3 regions of the Heyndrickxia sp. FSL W8-0423 genome follow, and region 3 is predicted to be linked to each of the others. Evidence: riboswitches for the same ligand, from Rfam matches in the RefSeq annotation. Region 3 holds a riboswitch; each other region holds the start of a gene.

Region 1 (7,982 bases), 460 kb from region 3:
CTGTTTCATGTCCAGCTACATTACGTGTTACAGTAAATCCAGCATTCTCAAGAATTTCGGTTAATGTTTTTGATGCGAAATATTCTTGGTTTCCAATTTCAGGTTTTCTATGGATTTTGTGACTTGTTTCAATATACAATTGTTTAGCCTCTTCAATACTTTGATTAATTACCCCTCTTAAACTTTTCGTTTGGATTGTCATCCTTCATTCTCTCCTTTTATATGTGATTTATCGCATAGATTTAATCGGAATTAAATAGTTATTATCCTTCGTTTCCTGAATAACTTCTTCCTATTTAATGATACTTTCAAGGTCTTGAATTGGCATATCCACTACAATTGATCCGCCTTTTGTATCCTTTTTAACCGCCTCTTCCACTTCTTTGCTATGATAGATCTTTATAATTTTTTCGTATGTCTTATTATCTTTATCTTTCGAACGTGCGGCAATAATATTGATATAAGGTTTTACCGAATCACTATTGGGATCCTCTAAATAAATGGATTCTTTCGTAATATTCAGTCCGGCTTGGCCCGCCACACCATTATTAATTACCGACGCTGCAACATCTTTTAATACTCGTGGAGTCTGTTGTGCAACAACAGGGGTAATCTTTAACTTTTTTGGATTATCTATGATTCCAGTTGGATCACCGAAAAGGCCGAAATCATCTTTCAATTTGATTAAACCCGCTGATTGTAACAATAATAAGGCTCGTGCCTGGTTAGACGGATCATTTGGAATAGCAATCTCTCCGCCTGCAGGAATTTCCTTTGGTGATTTGTATTTGTCTGAAAACATACCCATAGGAGCAATTTGTGTTGTTCCAATTGGTGTAATATCTAATTTATGTTCTTCTTTGAATTGATTTAAGAAAGCAATATGTTGAAATGCATTTAAATCGATGTCTCCATCTGCTAATGCCTGGTTAGGGATCGTATAATCCGAGAACTCTTTTAACTTAATCGTAATCCCTTCTTTTTTTGCTTTTTCCTTAATAATATCCCACATTTGTCCATCCGACCCGGTTACACCAATGGTCACCACTTTAGAGTTGCCACTCGTTTCTTTTCCGCAAGCAGCTAAAAGGGAAAAGATAAATACTGCAATAACACTTAATAAAATTGTCTTTTTCACATTGTTTCCTCTTTTCTTCTGATGTTTTGTATTATTCATTATCTTCGCAAGAAAATTTTTGCTAGATAGTTTCCAATGAATTGAGCAATTTGAACAAGGATAATCAATAGCACGACCGTAACAATCATGACAGATTTATCAAATCGCTGATAACCATATGTCATTGCTAAATCTCCGAGACCTCCGCCACCAACAGTTCCAGCCATGGCGGAGAAATCGATTAATCCTACTGTAATAAAGGTTATACCAAGGATTAATGGTCCTAATGCTTCTCGAATTAATACGCCAAAAATAATTTGAAGTTTACTGGCACCCATCGCTTTTGCCGCCTCGATGATTCCAGGATCGATAGACACTAAATTATTCTCGACAACGCGAGCAATTCCAAAGGATGCTGCAATAGTCATCGGAAAAATGGCAGCGGCCGTTCCGATAGTTGACCCCATCACAGCACGGGTCAAAGGACTAATCGCTACTAAAAAAATAATGAATGGAATTGGCCGAATAATATTAATTAAGATATTAAGAATCGTAGAAACCGTTTGATTCTCTAAAATATTCCCCTTTCTTGTCACAAAAAGGAGCAACCCAATGATTGAGCCAAATATTGTTGCAAAAATCAGTGTAAAAATAACCATTGTTATCGTTTGACCGGATGCTTGGAATATCCTTGGCCAAAATGTACTCCAATCAACTTGCATGACTTGTAACCTCCTGCACTTCTACATATTGTTGCAAATGATTAACAGCTCTTCCTATCTCTACTTGATTCCCTTGTAACTCAACAATTAAATTACCAAAGAGAACTTCCTGTATTTCGCTAATATTTCCATAAAGAATATTTACATCTACTTCAAAGGACTTTGCAATGTTTGATAGCAATGGTTTACTCGTCTCTTCACCGGTAAAAATAATCCGGTATAGATGACTAGACTTATTTCCGCACAATTTTTCAAAAAGTTGCGGTGAGATTTTGTCGTTTAGGACGGAGCTAATAAAGTTTTTTGTTGTTTTAGTTGTAGGATTAGTAAAAAGATTAAAGACGCTACCTTCTTCAATCACTCGTCCATTCTCCATCACAGCAACACGATCACATATCGTTCGAATAACTTGCATTTCATGAGTAATCAATAGTATCGTCACATTATATTCCTCATTTACCCTCTTCAATAGTGTCAAAATATCGCTCGTTGTTTCCGGATCAAGAGCCGATGTCGCTTCATCACAAATTAAAATGTCTGGTGAAGTGGCTAGTGCTCTCGCAATTCCCACCCTCTGCTTTTGTCCTCCTGACAGTTGTTCAGGATAATAATTTGCTTTATCAGCTAACCCGACAAATTGCAACAGTTCCGTTACTCTTCTATTAATCTCCTGTTTCGGCACTTTTGCTATTTTTAACGGATAGGCAACATTTCCGAACACCGTTCTTGAGTTAAATAGATTAAAGGTTTGGAAGATCATTCCGATTCTTTGTCTCATCTTTCGAAGTTCCTTCTCTGATAGGGAGAGATTTTCTTGTTCGTTAACAATTACCTTTCCTGATGTTGGCCTTTCTAAAAGATTTACCAGTCGAAGCAAAGTACTTTTTCCAGCACCACTAAAACCAATTACACCAAATATTTCACCCTTTTCGATTGAAAGAGAAACATCCTGCACAGCTGCCACTTCTCTGCCTTTTGACTGAAACACTTTGCTTACACCTTCAAATTTAATCATGTTGCTTGATCCTCCCTTTCAATAAATAAAAAACCCTTCTTCTTATCCAAGAACAGATAAGAAGAAGGGTTCGTATAAACTAACCAATCTACTTCTTATCTTTCGAATCGAAAAAACCCCGATTCGCAGGAATTAGCACGGTATTTGCATAAATGCAAACCCGTTGCCGAGGCTTCAAAGGGCCAGTCCCTCCACCTCTCTGGATAAGTCATAGTCATTTTATTTAATTTTGTAATTTAATAGTCTTAATATTATTTCGAAAAATATAATAAGTCAATAGCCTTTTAAAAATTTGTTAAATTTATTTAGCTGAACTTATACAATTAGAAAAAGTACGACTAAATAACACTATTTTTAACAGCGGGGCTGTCACTTACGTCCGGATCAACAATTGCTGTAATAGGCAAAGTGGTTGGAGATAAATCACCGTTTAGTTCTCCAAAAGCTTGGTTTCGCTTATAAGCCGTAAATTGATCAATTGATTGAACTGGCCCAGCGTTTATAACAGAGGAGTTATCGACTGAATTAATTTTAAATCCGAGAAGATTAACAACCATAGGTGTGAAAAAAAACATACATGTCACTCCTTATTTACGAAATCAAACTAAACAATACTATTTTTAACTGCAGGACTATCAATGAAATCTGAGTCTAACACGGATGAAACAGGTAAGATTATCCGAACCCCATCACCGTTTTGTTCTCCAATTCCTTGATTCCTTTTATAGGCGACAAAAATATCTAATAGCTGGCATTGCCCGATATTTAATACCGCTGTGTGATCTATTGAATTCAGTTTAAAGGTCTGAAGATTAATCACTGCTGGTGCAAATAACATATTCGTACCTCCTATGTTTTATATCAGACCATCGACCTAAAGGGACAGGGTTAATTGATTATATGCCTTTTGTGCGAAAGAAGTCTTCAATATCGTCATCAATTGTAAAACTTTTAGAGGATATAACAGTGGTACGATCTGATAAAAGTTGACCAATTGGTTGGTTTTTCTTTGCAACCACTCTTCTGCCAACGATAACTGCAGATCCTAGAGTAATTGCACTCGAATGGTCACAACTATTGATTTTCAATTCACTAAGATTAATTTGAATAGGTTCAAAGACCATGATTCCATTTCCCTTTCTTTATTCATTTGGACCATTTTGTTTATCTTTCACACTTGGTATCCAAGAATTTGCGTTTCGTTTAAACAAAATTGATTTGGCTTGACACCTATCCTCCCTTCAAGTGAACCCTTTATAAAATTTATATTCTTCATACTCCAAAGAAGAACCTTATATTTATCTTATCTTTTTGTTCACTTTATTTTTTAGGGCTACATAATTTCCATTGAGTGTAAAATCATGACTGACTTATCCTTACCTTCGTCCCAATCGGTACTATTTTAGATAGGGATAAAACATCTTGGTTATACATTCTAATGCAACCATGGGAGACCAGTTTCCCGATTGATGCAGGATTATTCGTTCCATGAATTCCGTAATGTGGTTTTGATAGTCCCATCCACATTACTCCAAATGGTCCGCCCGGATTTGGCTGCTTATTAATGATTCTATACGTACCCTTCGGCGTTGGTGTTAACATTTTCCCCACTCCGATTGGATAGATTTTAACTACCCGGCCGTTATTCAAAAGTGCTAAGCGACGCTTAGATGTAGACACATGTATTTCATATACCATTCGTACCACCTCCTATACCACCATATGAATCATTACATTTTGTTGCCTACCGTATTTTTTTGATAAAATTAAAGGAAGAAATAAAAAAGGAGATATGATGATATGAGTACTACGGAAATAAAAGACTTACAAGCGGAATTGATTCACTTAAAAGAAAAGAACAAACAACTCTATGAAAACAATGTATTGACCGGAATGAAAATCAAAGTCGATGAATTTCTTGCTTCTTTTGAAGATTATTTTAGAGAGAGAGGATTTGTTGTTAGGACAAGTCACCATTCAGTCACGGCTGCTTATGATTCATTAGAATTTAAGGCCTTTACTAATGACGGAAATGATATTTTTATCATGAAAGATAGAGAGCAAATCGCTTCTATTTCTGTTAAATATAATACTCCTAATCAGTCAGCTTCCTATACGTTTGATCATATGATTGACCAGCTTAAATGGGAGATTAAAAAGGAACAAACACTTTCAAGTTATTTGGAAACACCTGAGTATTTTTATACCGGAAGTGAGTTTGGACGTCGTTATGAACATCCATTAGCCGTTTTAGATAGTATTTTTCATGTTTAAAAAGCTTTCGTAATAGACCGTTCCTTTCCGCTACAGGCACTTGCTTTCCGCAGGGCTGGTGATGAGCCTCCTCGTCGCTTCGCTCCCTGCGGGGTCTCATCTTTCCAGCTAATCCTGCAGGAGTCAAGTGCCTTCCGCTTCAATCCACTCTGCGCTTTTATTACCGTTAGAAGTAACAATATTTTTTAGAAATTAGCCTATTGAAACAATAAATAGTGTGGTTTCTTACGAGGAATATTTATTATCATAAAGTGAAAATATTCCTCTCAATTCATTTTTTTAATCATTTAGAAAAATGTCCAGTTTAGTAGAGTGATCCTGAACGATTTTTGAACTGGTTCGAAAGTTTATTTTCTCATGAAACAATGGTCCATCAAAAACAAATGTATGGTATTCACCCGATTCACCCATCGGACATACATCATACGTTTGAATTTCCTTCCAAAATTCTTTATCGATTCGTTTTCCAAGCCATTTATCCGGAACTTGATTATGCATCGTTCTGATAACTATTGCTTGGTAACCTGTATCGATAAAAGTAGAAAGCGCGCAAATGGCATTCTCTTGTCTCATCCATAATGGGTAAAGAGCTTCAAGTTCCGCGCCTTCCGCTAATTTTTCGCCCCATTCCCGATGTCCATCTAAGTATAAATCACCAAAGGCAATAGCATCTAATTGGTAAATTTCCTTTAGCTTTATTATTTCTCTGTGGAAGTCATCCGTATAGCTATCGAAAGAACAATGTATAATGTAGACTGGAATCCGAAGCGATTTTGCTTGCGCTTCGATTAATTCGATTCTTTCCCCATGCGCAAAGGTTAAGCCCGTTTCCTTCGGAGCAGTAGTAACAAGACAAGCTATTTCATACCCTTGTTTCACCAATTCATACAATGCTTGACAACTGTCTTTCCCTCCACTCCAAGAAAGAGCAACTCGTTTTCCCAAGATCCATCTCCCCTTTTAGTTAGGCTAATTAAAGTGTAGCACGCAAACAACCAATTACTTATTTCTTTGCATACTTCTCCTGAAATCCATATTCCAACATAGCGGTGGAATCATTCCATACATCTTCTTTCGAAGAATGCAACACGACTGAAATCAGCTTTTTCCCATTTCTGGAAGCAGATGATACTAAACAGTGACCAGCTTCATCTGTAAATCCTGTTTTTATCCCATCTGCTCCATTAAAATAATGTTTGCTGCTCCGATTCACAAGCTCATTACGATTATAAAAAGTTTCAGACGAACCTTTATACACCTCTTCACTGACGATCTCCCGAAATTCCTTAAACTTTCTTGCTTCCCTTGCAATCTTTGCCAAATCTTCCGCAGTCGAATAATGATTAGGATTATGTAGTCCATGAGGATTGACGAAATGTGAATGGGTTGCTCCGATTTGCTTTGCTCTCACATTCATTAATTTAGCAAAATAGTCTAATGCAGCCTCTGAAGACATATTTGGCTGGTTACTATCCTTTTTGGCGATATAGACAGCAACTGCCCTTGCTGCATCATTTCCGGAAGGGAGTAACATCGCTCGTAATAACACTCCGAGCGGCAGCACCTGACCAGGTTTCAGACCGGCAGAACTTTCCTCACGCTCCCTTAATAATATTTCATTTCCTATCTGTATTGGATCATTTACATTCGTCTTCTCTAAAGCAATTAGTGCGGTTAATATTTTCGTCGTACTTGCAGGGTATAGACGCTCATTTGCATTTTTAGCATACAGGATTTTTCCACTATTCTCATCCATCAATACACCTGCCTTTCCTTTAATCAAATTTCTATCAGATTGAATATGTAGACCGAATGGTTTTTTCAAATACTCAGGATATTTATATAAAATGCCGCTTATAAAAAGGATAATACATAGAATAAGAAACTTTTTCACCACTAACACCTCTTAATAAAAAATCGTTTTCTTTACTATAAAACGTGAAGCTTAAGTGGTTTGTAAATATTTCTTAAGTCTTTCTTAAGGAAAAAAAATCACCTATTCAATATAGGCGATTTGATTTAAAGGGAGTGTAATAGTGAATTTCGTTTCTTGTTTATTACTCGTTACTTCTATATGACCATCATGCTGTTCGACTATACTTTTCGTAATAGCCAGTCCAAGTCCCGAACCACCAGTGTCTAATGAGCGGGATTTCTCGACTCGATAAAACCTGTCAAAAATATATGGAAGGTCAGCAGAGGAAATCGGTTCCCCATAATTAGTGACCTCGACTATAGCCTGGCCATCCATTTTTTTAGCCCTTAACAAAATTTTCTTACCCTCTTTCCCATACTTCATCCCATTAGAGATTAAATTTTCAAATACCCTCACTAATTTATCCGCATCCGCTTTAATCATAATATTTTCATCTACAGCGATAAAATTAATCGCCATATCTGCCTCTTCAAGAATCGGAATAAACTGAGCGGTAATTTGAGATAACAGCTGAATTAAGTCAATTTCGATTTTTTCTAACCGTTGAGTACCAAAGTTTACACGCGTGTATTCAAATAAATCACTAACCATTCGTTCTAGGTTCATAGCCTTTTCATACGCGATATTCACGTAATAACGAAGCTCGACCTCATCTTTATAGCGATCCTCTTCAATTAAACGCAAGTACCCCATAATTGATGTTAGAGGGGTCCTGAGATCATGTGAGACATTCGTAATTAATTCGTTCTTCCCTTGTACTGCCCGCCGCTCCTCTTGTATTGAATGGTGCAATTGTTCGGAAATCCGATTAATATTACCTGCCATTTCCCCTAATTCATTATTTGAATAAACGGGAACTTGAAAATCAAGTTCTCCTTCGGATATTTTTTTCGTCCCCTCCAACACCTTATTAAAGTC
Region 2 (7,982 bases), 2.6 Mb from region 3:
ACGCGTAGATTCTCTCCTCGTAGTCGATGGAAACCAAGTTTTAAAAGGATATATTGATGTAGAAATAATAGATCAAAATCGCAAGAAAATGGTTCAAGTAGCGGATGTATTAGAAACGGAAGTATTTGCTGTTGAAAAAGAAACATTAGTCCGAGATACGATTCGAAAAATATTAAAAATGGGAATGAAATATGTTCCTGTAGTCGATGGCCACAATCGTTTAGTGGGGATTGTAACTAGAGCTAGTTTAGTAGATATTGTCTACGATTCTATTTGGGGTGATGTACAAGAGGAGATTGAAACGAAAAATGTTGGCTAGGAGGGAGCTAGATGGATAGCATTATACAATTTTTAACTAGTAATTGGAGCGAGTTATTATTTAAAACATGGCAGCATTTCTATATTTCTATCATTGCTGTTTTCCTAGGAATAATTGTTGCCGTTCCGATAGGGATTGCTTTAACGAGAACACCGAAATTAGCAGGAGTAATCATGGGTATTGCTGGTGTCATCCAAACCTTTCCGAGTCTCGCTATTTTAGCCTTTTTTATTCCGATTCTAGGTGTTGGAAAGGTGCCTGCAATTGTTGCGTTATTTTTCTATTCAGTCCTACCCATCTTGAGAAACACATATATAGGTGTCAAAGGGATCGAACGAAACTTGCTTGAGGCAGGTCGCGGGATGGGTATGACTGGATGGGAACGGATTCGCTATGTCGAAATTCCATTAGCGATACCGGTTATTATGGCTGGTATTCGATTGTCTACCGTTTATTTAATTGGATGGGCAACACTTGCTGCCTTCATCGGTGCAGGTGGACTTGGTGACTATATATTTAGTGGACTTAATTTATATCAAACAGAGTTTATTATTGCAGGGGCAATCCCGGTAACAATTCTTGCTCTGCTTGTCGATCTCTTATTAGGAAAACTTGAAAATTGGGCAACACCGAAAGGGATACGTAAATTAGAACAAGCTGCATAAGGAAGGAGCATTAGTATGAAAAAACGAAAATGGTTTGTCGTCTTCGTTTTGTCAATCTCATTGATCATCAGTGGATGCTCTTTACCTGGTTTAAGTGCATCTTCAGATAAATCGATTTCGATAGGTATGGTGACAACAACAGAAACACAAATTCTTGGATATATGGAAAAATATATGATCGAACATTATACGGATTTAAAGGTGGATTTGGTGAACAATTTAGGTTCATCCATCGTTTTGCATAAAGCAATGCTTAACGGGGATGTTGATATCTCAGCTGCACGCTATACAGGTACCGATTTGCCGGGTGCTCTTGGGATGGATCCAGTGAACGATCCAAAAAAGGCATTAAAAATTGTTCAGAAAGAATTTGATAAACGTTTTGATCAAACATGGTTTGATTCATATGGATTCGCCAATTCGTATGCATTTACTGTAACGAAAGACTTTGCTGAAAAAAATAACATATCAAAAGTTTCCCAATTAGAACCAATGGTGAAAGACTTGAGTTTAGGTGTTGATAATTCATGGTTAAAACGAAAAGGGGATGGCTACGAAGGTTTTGTGAAGGAGTATGGCTTCGAATTCGGTCAAACCTTCCCAATGCAAATCGGTCTCGTTTATAAAGCAGTCCAAAGCGGAAAAATGGATGTTGTTTTAGCTTATACAACGGATGGCCGAATCAATGCATATAATCTTCAGGTACTGGAAGATGACAAACATTTCTTCCCACCTTACGACGCATCGCCTGTTGCTAGAAATGATGTATTAAAAAAACATCCTGAACTAAAAGGAATCTTACAAAAGCTGGTTGGAAAGATTAGTACGAAAAAAATGCAGCAATTGAATTATGAAAGCGATGGGAAAATGAAAGAGCCTTCTGTTGTTGCTAAAGAGTTTTTAGAGGAAAATAACTATTTTGAGTAAGACTGGAGGTGTGTGAATTGAATACGATACAAGGATTATTTGATTATTACGCTCACAATGGTGGATATGTTTGGGAACAGTTTTATCGACATTTTCTAATGTCAGCATACGGGGTAATTTTTGCTGCGATTGTTGCTATTCCGTTTGGAATCATCATTGCGCGATACCGCAGGCTTAGTACGTGGGTAATTTCACTTGCAAATATTATCCAAACGATTCCTGCCTTAGCGATGTTATCGGTCCTAATGTTAGTTATGGGGTTAGGAACAAATACAGTAGTCCTTTCATTATTTCTATATTCACTTTTGCCAATTTTAAAGAACACTTATACAGGAATTGTTAATGTCGATCAATTCTTGTTGGAGTCCGGAAAAGCGATGGGGATGACGAAATTTCAAATACTAAGAATGGTTGAGCTGCCACTTTCATTATCCGTTATTATGGCAGGTCTCAGAAACGCACTAGTTGTCGCAATTGGGATTGCAACAATCGGAACATTTGTCGGAGCAGGTGGACTAGGTGATATTATTGTCCGCGGTACGAATGTAACGAACGGTTCGTCCATAATATTGGCTGGAGCGATTCCGACTGCATTAATGGCAGTTGCTGCAGACTTTTTGATGGGCTGGCTGGAACGAATCCTATCTCCTGTGAAAAAGAAAAAAGAAGTAAAATTAGAAATGAAGGAAGCTGCATAATATGGAACAGAGGGTGTAGACCAACAACAAGACTTATAATTCAGATAAAAAAAGTCAGAATTAATCTTGACATATTAAATGTTCAAATATTATTATTAATACAATTAAATAATTCTTATCCAGAGAAGCCGAGGGACTGGCCCGAAGAAGCTTCAGCAACCTCTACTTAGGTAGAAAGGTGCTAATTCCAGCAAGCATTCGCTTGGAAGATAAGAGATGACGCATTGAGGAGTCCTCTTTTCTTTTTGAAAAGGGGACTTTTTGCTTGAAAAATTTTATAAGAAAGAAGGTTAGTGATATGAGTAAAGTAGTAATTTTATGTGGGAGCCCATCTGATAAGTCCAAAACAGATCTTGTGTTGAAACATGTTCAATTTTTATTAGAGAAAGAAGGGATTTCTGTTTCGTATGCTTCAGTTGTCGATTTCTCACCTTTAGATTTAGTAAATAGCCGTTATGACAGTCCGGATATTAATCATTTGGCACAAACGATTATAAATGCAGATGGCGTCATTATCGGATCACCTGTGTATAAAGCATCCTACACAGGTGTATTAAAGACATTAATTGATTTATTGCCTGAAAGAATACTTAAGGGAAAACCTGTTTTTCCTGTAATGGTAGGAGGCAGTGGTGCGCACTTACTCGCTCTAGATTATGCATTAAAACCACTCATAACAACATTAAAGGGAAATCCTTTACAAGGAATTTATATTTTAGAAAGTGCTATTGACAAATCCAATAAACGAAATCCTCTGACACATATTGAGTCGATTCAACGATTATCTGAGCAGGTTGACGGATTTGTTAAGTCGATTAAACAGCTCAAACAATTTACAGCGCAATCTTTGTAAAAAATTTAGGAGGTCTGAAAATGGTAAAAAAAAGAATCTATTTGAATGCTTTTGATATGAATTGTGCAGGTCATCAATCCCCTGGTTTATGGTCACACCCAGAAGATCGCTCCTCTACTTATAAAGATGCAGAATATTGGACTCATCTTGCGCAGGTCTTGGAAAAGGGTTGTTTTGATGCGATATTCTTAGCTGATGTGTTAGGTACTTATGATGTTTATCAAGGCTCAAGGGATCCTGCAGTTCGCCAAGGTGCACAAGTACCGGTAAACGATCCGGCATTTGTCGTTCCAATAATGGCTCAAGTAACAAAACATCTAGGATTTGGATTAACAGCTTCAACAAGCTACGAACATCCATATACGTTTGCCAGGAGAATCTCTACTTTAGATCATTTAACGAAAGGGCGTATCGGCTGGAATGTTGTTACCTCCTATTTAAATAGTGCTGCATTAAATATCGGCCTTGATAAACAGCTTAGTCATGATAATAGATACGATATTGCTGATGAATATATGGATGTTGTCTACAAATTATGGGAAGCGAGTTGGGAGGATGACGCCGTTATTGTAGATAAAGAGAAGGGGATCTATACGAATCCGAGTAAAGTTCATGATATTGAACACGAGGGTACGTATTATAAAGTTCCAGGTGCGCATTTATGTGAACCATCACCTCAAAGAACACCTGTTATCTTTCAAGCGGGTGCATCTTCTAGAGGCAGAAAATTTGCGGCAAAGCATGCAGAGCTAGTTTTCATTGGCGCAACTACAATGGAAAGTACGAAAAAGACAGTTCAAGCTTTTCGGGAAGAAGCTATTAAAGCTGGAAGAAAACCAGAAGAAATAAAAATTCTAACTCTTATTACCCCAATTGTCGCCCCGACACAAGAAGAAGCAGAAGCGAAATATAATGAATACAAAAAATACGCGAGCTACGAAGGTGCACTAGCATTAGTTGGCGGATGGACTGGACTCAATTTAGAGGAACTTAATCCACAAGAGAAAATTCAATATGTGAAAAACGATGCTATTCAGTCAGCATTGAAGTCATACTCAGAGTTTACTGTAGAAGAAGTAGCAGAATTTGTTGGGGTTGGTGGATTAGGTCCAGTTATTGTCGGCTCTCCAACGAAAGTTGCGGACTCATTAGAGGAATGGGTAGAAGTAACGGGAGTAGATGGTTTTAATATAGCTTATGCGATTACGCCTGGAACCTTTGAGGATTTCGTAGAATTTGTCATACCAATTCTACAAGAGCGTGGATTAGTCAGAAAAAAATATGAAGAAGGGACATTCCGGAAAAAATTATTTGGAAATGATTTTTTACATGAACATCATCCAGCTAGACAACATCGAAATAGGAGAATACCTGTTTAAAATATGAAAAACCTTATTCTCGTAAACTACGAAATAAGGTTTTTCATATTTTACTATTAGCACTAGAATTGGCTGAAATAAAAGCCATTTTGAAACGCCTATTCCGCTTGGTGGATTGAATGTTTAAAAAGAAGGATTATTTTATAGATTATCGAAGTTTTATATATCAAAGGATTTTTTGAAATTATCTTTTTGTATTTGGAGGGTATTGATGAATAAACAAGTATTAGAGACCATAGTTGATTGTATGGCTGCAAATATAGAAATGCGGGATATTCAAAGGATACAAACAAAGCATCGTATGAAACTAGTTGAGTTTTGGGAAATTGAAAAAGGGGATAAGGTCCTTGAAATAGGCTGCGGTCAAGGGGATACAACAGCAGTGCTTGCCTATTATGTAGGAGAAAGTGGTCTAGTTCAAGGAGTAGATATTGGTTCTGAATCTTACGGTAGTCCGGTATCATTAGGTGATTCTGCAATGTATTTAACACATTCAAAGTTAGGTAAGCAGATTAATATGAACTTTAATGTGGATATACTGTCCCCTGAAATAGATTTTCCAGATGGATATTTTGATTGTATCGTATTATCACATTGCTCGTGGTATTTAAAGTCAAAAAAAGAATTATTTGAAATACTGAGCAAAATTAAAAAATGGGGAAAAAAATTATGTTTTGCAGAATGGGATACAAACATTCATAAAATTGAACAGTATTCTCATTTTTTATCTATTCTTATTCAAGCACAACTTGAGTCGTTTAAGGACAACAGTGAATCAAATGTACGAACATTATTTACCCCAAATGAAATAATAAAAATCGCAAAACATGCTGGTTGGACAATCACGAATGAAACATCTATTTTTTCCCCAGATATACAAGATGGTCAATGGGAAATACATAATGTTTTAACAGAATTTGATGAAGAACTACAAAAAAATGGTGAACTACCTATAAAGCTTAAAGAACTCCTTCAATCTGAAAAAAACATGCTAGAAGAGCATATTAAAGTAAATAAAATTATTCCTTTGTCAGTCTATGCTTTTACAGCAAACTAAATGTAAATTAGAAAAATGAAATAAAAAGGTGAATGATTATGGAACTAAAATGGCTAGAATGGGTGAAACAGTTACAAGCAATTGCCCAAGCAGGGTTAACTTATTCTAATGATATTTATGACAAGGAGAGATTTGAATTAATAAGAAAGATTAGTATAGAAATCCTATCCAATCAGACAAATATGGATACAACCTTTATAAAAGATTTATTTGCAAATGAAACAGGCTATCAAACACCAAAAGTAGATATTCGAGCTGTTGTTTTAAGAAATAAGAAAATTCTATTGGTCAAAGAAAAGACAGATAACAAGTGGGCGTTACCTGGAGGATGGGCGGACATTGGATTATCGCCAAGCGAAGTTGCTGTTAAAGAAGTAAAGGAAGAATCAGGCTACGATGTAAAAGCAGTTAAACTATTAGGAATTCTAGATAAAAAGTATCATCCACATCCACCTTCACTTTATCATGTATATAAAGTTTTCATCCAATGCGAAATTATTGGCGGGATGTCTTTAGAAGGAATTGAAACCAGTGATGTAAGCTTTTTTGCTGAAAATGAACTACCTGAACTATCAGAAGCCAGAAATACTAAATCACAAATTGAGATGGCAATAAGAATAGCAAATAGTTCAGATGAACGTATATATTTTGATTGAATTGTTTAAATTCTGATTGTTTTATGTCATATTGGTTAAGTATCTGTTTGGGCGAGGGAAGTTGGGAAAACACCAGTTTCTGCGAACTTCACAGGCAGGGGTCTTGTTACAAAAAAGTAATTTCGTAAATAAACACAATCTAGAAGCAGTAGACAAAATCTACTGCTCTTAATTTAGGAGGAGGAGAGCCGTGATGCGAGTGGGTTCAAGCTCCCATTATTCAAACACATCCTAGGATGAAATTAACTGCAGTTTGCACGATGAATCGTCATCAAATCCCAGATGGAATATTTAGTGAATCAACTATTCCTAAACATTATCGAAACTGGAACAAAATGATAGATTATGAAGAACTCGATCTATTATTTGTAAGTTCATTGCCTCCGTTTCACTATAATATGGTTAAAACAGCACTAAAAAAAGGAATTAATATTGTTTGCGAAAAGCCATTTACAATGAATCGCCATGAATCGAGAGAATTAATAGAACTAACGACACACTATTCCGCCAAAGTAATGATAGATTTTGAATGGAGATTTCTTCCTATCAGGCAAAAAATGAAAAAATTATTTCAAAACAATATTGGGGATCTTATTCATTTTGATTATCATATTTCGAGTGCACAATATGAGCATCTTCACTTAACAAGTAGAGGATGGATGGCGCAAAAAAAACAATTTGGTGGAATGTTAGGTGCAATTGGATCACATATGATCGAATGTAATGAGATGGATAGTAGGTGATGAAATAGAAAAAATTAATGGCTTTGTACACACACATGTTCCAGAAGGAGCAGGTGAGTTTCGGGATGCAGATGATGCTTTTTTCATTCATGGAAAGATGAAGAATAATTCTACTTTTTCCCTTCAACTGCTTTCAGGGGTAAACCATGGATTCGGATCCCAATTAAGGATATTTGGTAGTGCGGGAACGATTGTGCTGATGAATGATAATACTCTTAAATATGGAAAAGGAAGTAAACCATTAAAAAAAATCCATATTCTTCAACAAGAGAATATTCCTGTTCATCTTACTTTAGAAGCGAAGGCTTATTATCCTGCTTTTTATCCGTTTTTGGAAAAAGTATATGAATATATTATTTTTGACAAATTAGATAGAGATTTACCAACAATTCAAGATGGATATGAAAACCAAGTTATATTAGATAAGATTTTGGCAAATTAATATATAGTTTAGCGTAATTAGTTCTAAAAAGAAGTCAACCACTTTTGCGGCATCTTTCTGTGATAGTTCAGCTTGGGTAGAAATAGATTTTACCAATTCTATTTTAAACCTTCCTATGCATGATCTTGGGTTTCAAATTCTTATAGTTACGCTGAAAAGAAACGTTTTTATTACAATATGTCAGTCCATTATAAAAATAAAGACTATACTGGACCTACATCAATTCAGTACTGGGAATCTACA
Region 3 (7,982 bases):
TTGATATGTATGGCTTGTCACCCTCTTCGTAAAGAGGAAGAGCATCCATATCGGCTCTAAGTGCAACCGTCTTTTTTCCTTCGGTGCCTTTAAAATAGGCGATTACATTTGGTTCCGAGAAACGTGAATCGACGGGAATGCCGAACTCAGCTAATTTCTCCTTTACATAAGCGGCAGTTTCAAACTCCTGACCTGACAGTTCTGGATGCATATGAAAATGCCTGCGTTGTTCAATTGTCCAAGCTTTTAAGGCTGAATCTACTAGTTTTGTCTGTAACATGATGAACCCTCCGAAATTCTTTATTGAGTATTTAATTAGACATAAGGTGCAATTCTTCCTGTTTCATGGATATTATTTTAAAACGGTCCATAATGAATTGCTTGGGCGATGAGTAGGAATACGACACTGATTCCGATCTCGATAAAAATAAATGGCAGTACCCATTTGAACCATTTCGTAAATGGAATGCCCGCGATAGCAAGGCCGGCAATTAATACCCCTGCCGTTGGAAAAATAGAGTTGGTGATGCCATCCCCGAGCTGAAATGCCAATACGGCTGTCTGTCTAGTTACACCAACTAAGTCAGATAGCGGAGCCATGATAGGCATCGTAAGCGCGGCTTGTCCACTTCCAGATGGAACAAGAAAGTTAAGGAAAAGCTGGACAAAAAACATTCCTACTGCGTTTAATGCGGGTGATAACTGACTTAAAAGGGAAGAAGCATAATACAAAACGGAATCCATTAATTTTCCATCTTGGAATACAACGAGAATGGCTTGTGCGAAACCGATAATTAATGCGCCACCAATTACTTCCTTTGCTCCATCCATAAAGCTATCCGCCATTTTGTTTGGATTTAATTTTCCAATGATTCCGATGAGGATACCGAACAATAGGAACAAACCGGCGATTTCTGTAATATACCAACCGAATTTTAAAACCCCTGTAATCAATACAACAAAGTTAAGTAAGAAAACAGTAAGGACCCACTTATGGCGAGTTTCTAACTTTACATCAGATGCAATTGTGTTTCCTTTTTGGAAGTTTCCTAGGAACCGTAGTTCTGGCTGTGCTTTAACTTTTTTGGCATAGCGGTAAACGAATAGGACTCCTGCGATATAAAATGTAGCAAGCAATGCCAGTCGGAGGCCAATGCCTGAGAATGTTGGTAATTCTGCAATGCTTTGTGCGACCCCAACATTAAATGGATTCATTATGGCACTCATAAATCCAATATTTGCTCCGAGAGAAACAATCGCAAATCCGACCATTGCATCGAATCCTAAGGCTATTGCCAGTGGGGTGATAATCGCTATATAGATGATAGTTTCCTCTGCCATACCCATTAAGGTCCCACCTGCTGCAAAGAACAACATAAGAACAGGAATAAGTAGCAGTTCACGATTGGCGAGCTTTTTTGAAATCGTCAGTATCAATGCATCAAGAGCACCTGTCGCCTTTAAAATACCGAAAGAACCACCGACCATTAATACGAAAAAGATTATTCCAGCACCTTGAATCATTCCCGTATGAATACTAGTGAATATTTTAAAAAAGCCAACCGGAGACGAGTCCGTCAAATGAAACGAATCAGGAACAACGATCGTTCGGCCATCCTTATCTACTCGATCATATTCCCCCGCAGGTACAATGTATGTTAATACAGCAGCAATAATAATCACGAAGAAAATAAGGACAAAAGCATTGATATTTCTAACGTTCTTCTCCTGATCTTGAGGAGGGGACTGATTTTTTGGTTTAAATTGAAGAAGAGTGTTGGGCATTTTGTAAACTCCTTTTTAAATAATTGATATGAATTTTTATGCAACCAATTGTAATATATATTCATTGGTTATGCAAGAATAGTTTAATATTTTTGTATTACCAAAGAAAGCCTATCACTCTTATTCAAAAAAAGTATTGACAATTAATGATTAATTTTATAGTATTAAGTAAATTTTAAATTGAATAACTTATCCAGAGAGACTGAGGGACAGGCCCGATGACGTCCAGCAACCTTCTATATATGAAAGGTGCTAATTCCTGCAGAATGTTATCATTCTGAAAGATAAGGTTTAGATAGACGCTAACCACTTTCGGATGATTGTGGTTTTTTTTATTGTCTAGCGCAACCAACCTGAAAGAACATTTGCTTGTCGGGGCTAAGCAAGGCGCTTACGCTTTTCGTATTGGTTTTTGAAAGGGGAAAACAACATGCTTGTACTAGAAGATATCCACAAATCGTATGGAAAAGAGAATAAGGTTCATGCATTAAAAGGAATTAATTTGAAAGTAGAGAAAGGGGAAATCTTTGGGGTTGTAGGATTTAGTGGTGCTGGAAAAAGTACTCTCATCCGTTGTGTGAATTTATTAGAACGACCTACTGCTGGAAAAGTGTTAATCAATGGTGTGGATCTCTTATCCCTACAACCAAGTGAATTACGAAAACAACGAAAGAAAATCGGGATGATTTTTCAGCAATATAATTTATTGCATTCGAAAACCATTTTCCGCAATGTGGCAATGCCGCTCATTTTAGAAGGGAAACCGAAGGATGAAATTCAGAGGAAAGTCACTCAATTATTATCCTTTGTCGGGTTAGAGGATCACATGGATAAATATCCCGAACAACTATCTGGAGGGCAGAAGCAGAGGGTTGGAATCGCAAGGGCGTTGGCAACTGATCCCGATATTCTTCTTTGTGATGAAGCAACATCAGCCCTTGATCCGAATACGACGGAGGCAGTGCTGGAATTATTACGCAAGGTACGCGATGAATTAGGAATTACTATTTTGATGATCACTCACGAAATGAATGTAATACGCGATATTTGCGATAAGGTAGCGGTCATTGAAAGAGGAATCATTGTTGAACAAGGTTCGGTAATCGACGTGTTTACTGAACCGAAAACGGCTATTGCAAGAAGCTTCGTACGAACCGTTTTGAACGATACCATTCCTAAATCGGTACAAAAGCTGATTGAAAAGAGCAGTCAAGCGAACCCACATGGTATTTATCGGATTATTTTTAAAGGGGCATCAACGAATATACCATTATTATCGAATATAGCCAAACAGTTTTCAATCGATTTGAATGTTCTTCATGGAATGATAACGGAGCTCCAAGGGAAACCTTTTGGAAATTTAATTGTAGAACTAAAAGGAGATGCGGATGAAATCCATCGTGCCGTCCATTACATACAAGAGCATGATGCAGTAATTAAGGAGGTGACAGAAGATGGCTTTTGATTGGAGCTGGTTCTGGCCGGAATTTTTGACAGCTATAAATCAAACCTTCTATATGGTAATAGTCGGATTAATTATTTCGATTATTATTGGTTTGCCCATCGGGGTTGTGTTAGTTATTACAAGAGAAAATGGGATTCTTGAGAACAAAATTATTTTCAATATTCTTAATGTCATCATCAATATTTTTCGTTCCGTACCGTTCATTATCCTAGTCGTGGCCATTATCCCCTTCACCCGATTAGTGGTCGGAACGTCGATTGGGACGACGGCAGCAATTGTCCCACTTGTTCTCTATACAGCGTTTTATATCGGTCGATTAGTTGAAAACTCTTTACTAGAAGTGGATCACGGTACCATCGAATTAGCACAAGCGATGGGTGCAACACCGTGGCAAATTATCTGGAGATTTCTACTTCCCGAAGCCCGAAGCTCGTTAGTTCTAGCCTTAACGATTGCGACCATTGGATTAATTGGTGCTTCAGCTATGGCAGGAGCTGTTGGTGGTGGAGGAATCGGTGATTTAGCGATTACGTACGGATATAACCAGTTTAAGACCGAAGTAATGATTATTACCGTCGTCACACTAATCATTTTGGTTCAACTCGTTCAATCACTAGGAAATATTATTGCGAAAAAGTTAAGACGAAAATAAACCACATCAACGATTGTAAAAGGTCATTCTTTTTATAATAAAAAACTACATGGAGGAATCAGGAGTATGAAAAAACTAGCAATTATTTTACTCGGCTTACTAATTATTCTCGCCGGGTGTGGATCAAACAGTAGTTCAGGAAAAAGCGGGGACAGCAAAACAGTGAAAGTAGGTACATCGTCAGCAGAAGTTCCAACATGGAATCTCGTTAAAAAACTGGCAAAAGATAAAGGAATCAATATTCAAATTGTAAAATTTGATGATTATGTTCAGCCTAATCTCGCTTTAGACAGTGGAGAAATTGATATTAATGCATTTCAAACCGTCGTCTATTTTGATAGCTTCAAAAAGGATCGTAAATTAGATTTATCCGCAATCGGGACGACTAGCATTTGGCCAATGGGAATGTACTCTAAAAAAATTAAAGACATTAATGAAATCAAAAATGGGGACCAAATTATCATCCCGAAAGACCCTACGAATCTAGGAAGAGCCCTCTTGCTTATGCAAAAAGCTGGTCTTATTAAATTAAAAGATGGCTTTACTGGCGCCGGCGGAGTAGAAAATGTTGTTGATAATCCTAAGAATCTTAAAATTACACCGGTTGATGCAGGACAAACAGCTCGTGGCTTAGACGATGCAACAGCATCAATTATCAACTGTGATATGGCTATCAATGCCGGATTAAATCCTTCCAAGGACCCGATATTTGGTGAAGATGCCAGCAATAAAGCCTATGTAAATATTATTGCTGCCCAAACGAAACGCAAAAATGATAAGACTTTACAACAAATTGTGGATATTTATCACGATGACGAGGTGACAAGCTTCATCAAAGATCATTTCAAAGGTGCGGCAGTTCCGGTTGTTAAACCAGTTTCTTATTTAGATGACTATAAACAAAACTAAAATGATACGATGGGCTGTTTATTTCTATTAAACAGCCCTTATCTATTGATCGTTAGGAGATTACGAGATGAAACAGGAATCCTTTTTTGATGTCGCAGTTATCGGTGCCGGAACGATGGGAATGGCTGCGGGTGCTTTTTTAGCTAAGCAACAGGTAAAGACTTTACTGATTGATGCCTTTGATCCACCCCATCATCATGGCAGTCACCACGGAGGGACACGGATGATCCGTCATGCATACGGTGAAGGCCGGCAGTATGTGTCCTTAGTTCAACGAGCCCAGCAATTGTGGACCGAGTTAGAAGAGCAGAGTGGGTATAAAATATTTGAAAAAACGGGCGTGCTAGGATTGGGACCGAAAGATTCGGTATTCCTTCATGAAACCATCGAAGCAGCAAAGAAGTATAATCTGCAACTGGAAGTCTTATCCGGAAACGAAATTAAAGAAAAATGGCCCGAAATTCACCTTCCTGAACACTATATTGGTTGTCTTGAAAAAGAATCAGGACTTGTCTATAGTGAAAAGGCTATTCAGGCATATAAAGAAATGGCTTTAGAAAACGGAGCCAAACTTGTCACGAATTCGCCTGTCCTTGAAATCGAAATGGATAATGAAAATGGGATTAAGATGATTACAGCTGATGAGGAATTCTACGCAAAAAAAATCATCGTAACAGTAGGTGCATGGGCATCGAAGCTTTTGCCAAATCTAAAGCTTCCGATTCAACCCGTACGGAAAGTAGTAAGTTGGTTTAAAACACCAAAAGGCAAATTTGATATTGGCCATTTCCCATCCTTTTACGTAGATGATGTCGATAAAATGTTCTATGGTTTTCCAAATATTGATGGCACGGGAATCAAGTTGGGAAGAACAGACGGCGGGCAACCGATCGACCCTGATCAACATTCTCAAAATTTTGGAGCCTATGAATCGGATGAAGGGGAGCTTCGAGATTTTCTGCAAACTTATCTTCCTGAAGCAAATGGATCGCTAGTCGAAGGAAGGACTTGCTTAATGACCCAATCCAGTGATCATCATTTTATTATCGACACACTCCCTGAAAATGATCAGGTCATTCTGGCATGTGGATTTTCTGGACATGGTTTTAAATTTGCGAGTGTCATGGGTGAAGTGCTCAGTCAGTTAGCTGTGAATGGGAAAACGGAGCATGATATTTCATTGTTTGCTTTGAATCGATAGTTTTGAGAAGGATAGAAGGGGGATGTGAACCGGTCATTTTCTATTGGGGAATTGAAATGTATTATTCTTCGAGAGGATAGCTGTTTGCTATCCTCTTTAAATTAGCCTTAATAAACATTTTGCTTTTCTTTCCTGAACTTAGGCATTCGGGCAGAAGGAACAAACATTATCCGCTTTTCCTTCTCAAATCATCTCACTATGCATATGAATCACTCGGTTTCCGCATTTTAACCATGTCGACTATCTTATCGTTATATAAAATTTCTTCTAAACATAATAAAACCAACAAACGAATTTTTAAAACTTTAGTTCCGAATGTTGGTTAATATTATTTCACTTTATTTCATTACTTCAACATTTTAAAATCATATGAATGTATCGATTTTCCTTTAACTGATGAAATAATTTTATCTAATCCCTTAATGTTAATTTCCTTTAGTTTCTTTCCGTTAACCAATGAATATATTTCAATGTAATATTTATCTTTTCTTTTTTCATCATATCTTGTTAAATACAATTTATCATTTTTAAAGAAACTTTCCTCACCATGCCTTACTCCATCCGTTACAGGATTATTTATAGTAAATTTCTTTTCAATTTTATTTGATTTGGTATCAAAAGTTATCACTTGCCCTAATCCATCAATATAATATAGTTTATTTTCAAATATATATGAAGAATTTCTTGTATTAAATGGGAGTGTTGCAGTGATATTGTCACTATTTTTATATTCAATTAAGTTGAATTTATCCTGTTTTAATGTTTTCTTATTTATACGAAATAGTACAGTATTTTCATTAGTATCATCGATATATTCACTTAGTATTAGGTAATAGTAGGATTTATCACTTATAATTGGCGACAAACCGTCAAATTCTAAATCATTTTTATTATCTAGCATAACGATATCTTTTAACGCGAATTTATTAGGTGATATTAATAACTTACGGAGAACATATTTATTCTTAACTGAATCTTGAGTTAAAATTGGAACTTCATTATAATCAACTCCAGAAGTTAAAATATAATATGGCACATTCCCCATTTTAAAACCTTTTTCATTTCCATAATAGACATTGGAATCATAATTACCATTTTCATTTCTACCACTATTAAATAGTGTAAAATATATCTTTTGTTTTTCGAGATATCCTGATTTATCACCAGTATGTTGTTCTTTGTTCATTTTAAATTCCTTGTATGTATTTCCGATTAATCGAATCTTATTTTTATCTGCTAATAATAATTCATTGTCATGATTAACCATAGTTCCCAATTCCAAACTTTTCATTTTATACCCGGTAGCTTTACCTTTATCATTTATAAACACAGCATAACTTACACCTTTATTATCCACATCTTGATCAATGGTTGATGAAAAGTAGATCACAGCTTGTTTATCGTTTAAGAAGTCTTTCTTTTTAATATCTTCATTTTCAATAACTAGTGAAGAATCAATTTTGTTATAAAAGTTTTTATAATATATAAAACATCCAGCTACTATTATTAACAATATAATTAATCCAATAATTATTTTCTTCATCCAAAAACACCCTTCGTATATAAAGGCAATAAGCTTATTAGATTACTTATTTCCTTTATCTTTTTATATATTTCGAACTAGTTTAGTGTCTTTAGCATCTCATACATCTCTCGGATAAACACCTAATCCCTTATCTTTATCTAAATCTAGTTTTGCTTTTAATTTATATGCTGACCATATTAATCTAGAACAATTTTTAGCTCCCTTATGACCTGTTGTTCTATTAGTATTAAAATCCCCTTTATTTTCTATTTATAACAATTACTATACATTATCCCTTTTGTTTAGAAATGATTCAAAATTACCAAATTGATGCCAATTTTGATTGCAATCTATTATCAAGGGACTGTGCTAAAATAGTACAAATTTACTGTTTATTTTACTAGAATCATGGAGAGGTGATCATAAATTATATCTTTTATTGTGA

The links. A riboswitch is a leader RNA that binds a small molecule or an ion and turns the genes downstream of it on or off. The one in region 3 is predicted to bind S-adenosylmethionine.
Region 1: another riboswitch for S-adenosylmethionine. It lies ahead of MKY81_RS02855 (methionine ABC transporter ATP-binding protein); the one in region 3 lies ahead of MKY81_RS00620 (methionine ABC transporter ATP-binding protein).
Region 2: another riboswitch for S-adenosylmethionine. It lies ahead of ssuE (NADPH-dependent FMN reductase); the one in region 3 lies ahead of MKY81_RS00620 (methionine ABC transporter ATP-binding protein).

The regions. Positions count from the first base shown of each region.
Region 1 is NZ_JBBPBE010000001.1:584,270-592,251, forward strand. It holds gene MKY81_RS02840 (M20 family metallopeptidase) at 1-202, opposite strand, end outside; gene MKY81_RS02845 (MetQ/NlpA family ABC transporter substrate-binding protein) at 293-1,138, opposite strand; gene MKY81_RS02850 (methionine ABC transporter permease) at 1,177-1,839, opposite strand; gene MKY81_RS02855 (methionine ABC transporter ATP-binding protein) at 1,829-2,854, opposite strand; SAM riboswitch class I at 2,947-3,064, opposite strand; gene MKY81_RS02860 (spore germination protein) at 3,193-3,429, opposite strand; gene MKY81_RS02865 (hypothetical protein) at 3,459-3,692, opposite strand; gene MKY81_RS02870 (hypothetical protein) at 3,751-3,978, opposite strand; gene MKY81_RS02875 (L,D-transpeptidase) at 4,214-4,552, opposite strand; gene MKY81_RS02880 (hypothetical protein) at 4,655-5,128, shown strand; gene MKY81_RS02885 (Dph6-related ATP pyrophosphatase) at 5,408-6,073, opposite strand; gene MKY81_RS02890 (D-alanyl-D-alanine carboxypeptidase family protein) at 6,132-7,022, opposite strand; gene MKY81_RS02895 (sensor histidine kinase) at 7,125-7,982, opposite strand, start outside.
Region 2 is NZ_JBBPBE010000001.1:2,756,221-2,764,202, forward strand. It holds gene MKY81_RS13985 (betaine/proline/choline family ABC transporter ATP-binding protein) at 1-319, shown strand, start outside; gene MKY81_RS13990 (ABC transporter permease) at 331-984, shown strand; gene MKY81_RS13995 (osmoprotectant ABC transporter substrate-binding protein) at 994-1,911, shown strand; gene MKY81_RS14000 (ABC transporter permease) at 1,929-2,609, shown strand; SAM riboswitch class I at 2,722-2,825, shown strand; gene ssuE (NADPH-dependent FMN reductase) at 2,908-3,462, shown strand; gene MKY81_RS14010 (LLM class flavin-dependent oxidoreductase) at 3,483-4,841, shown strand; gene MKY81_RS14015 (class I SAM-dependent methyltransferase) at 5,053-5,898, shown strand; gene MKY81_RS14020 (NUDIX hydrolase) at 5,937-6,554, shown strand; gene MKY81_RS14025 (Gfo/Idh/MocA family protein) at 6,791-7,297, shown strand; gene MKY81_RS14030 (Gfo/Idh/MocA family protein) at 7,278-7,739, shown strand.
Region 3 is NZ_JBBPBE010000001.1:125,156-133,137, reverse strand. It holds gene MKY81_RS00630 (M20 metallopeptidase family protein) at 1-280, opposite strand, end outside; gene MKY81_RS00625 (YfcC family protein) at 358-1,785, opposite strand; SAM riboswitch class I at 1,972-2,076, shown strand; gene MKY81_RS00620 (methionine ABC transporter ATP-binding protein) at 2,216-3,250, shown strand; gene MKY81_RS00615 (methionine ABC transporter permease) at 3,240-3,902, shown strand; gene MKY81_RS00610 (MetQ/NlpA family ABC transporter substrate-binding protein) at 3,969-4,811, shown strand; gene solA (N-methyl-L-tryptophan oxidase) at 4,879-6,012, shown strand; gene MKY81_RS00600 (hypothetical protein) at 6,359-7,555, opposite strand.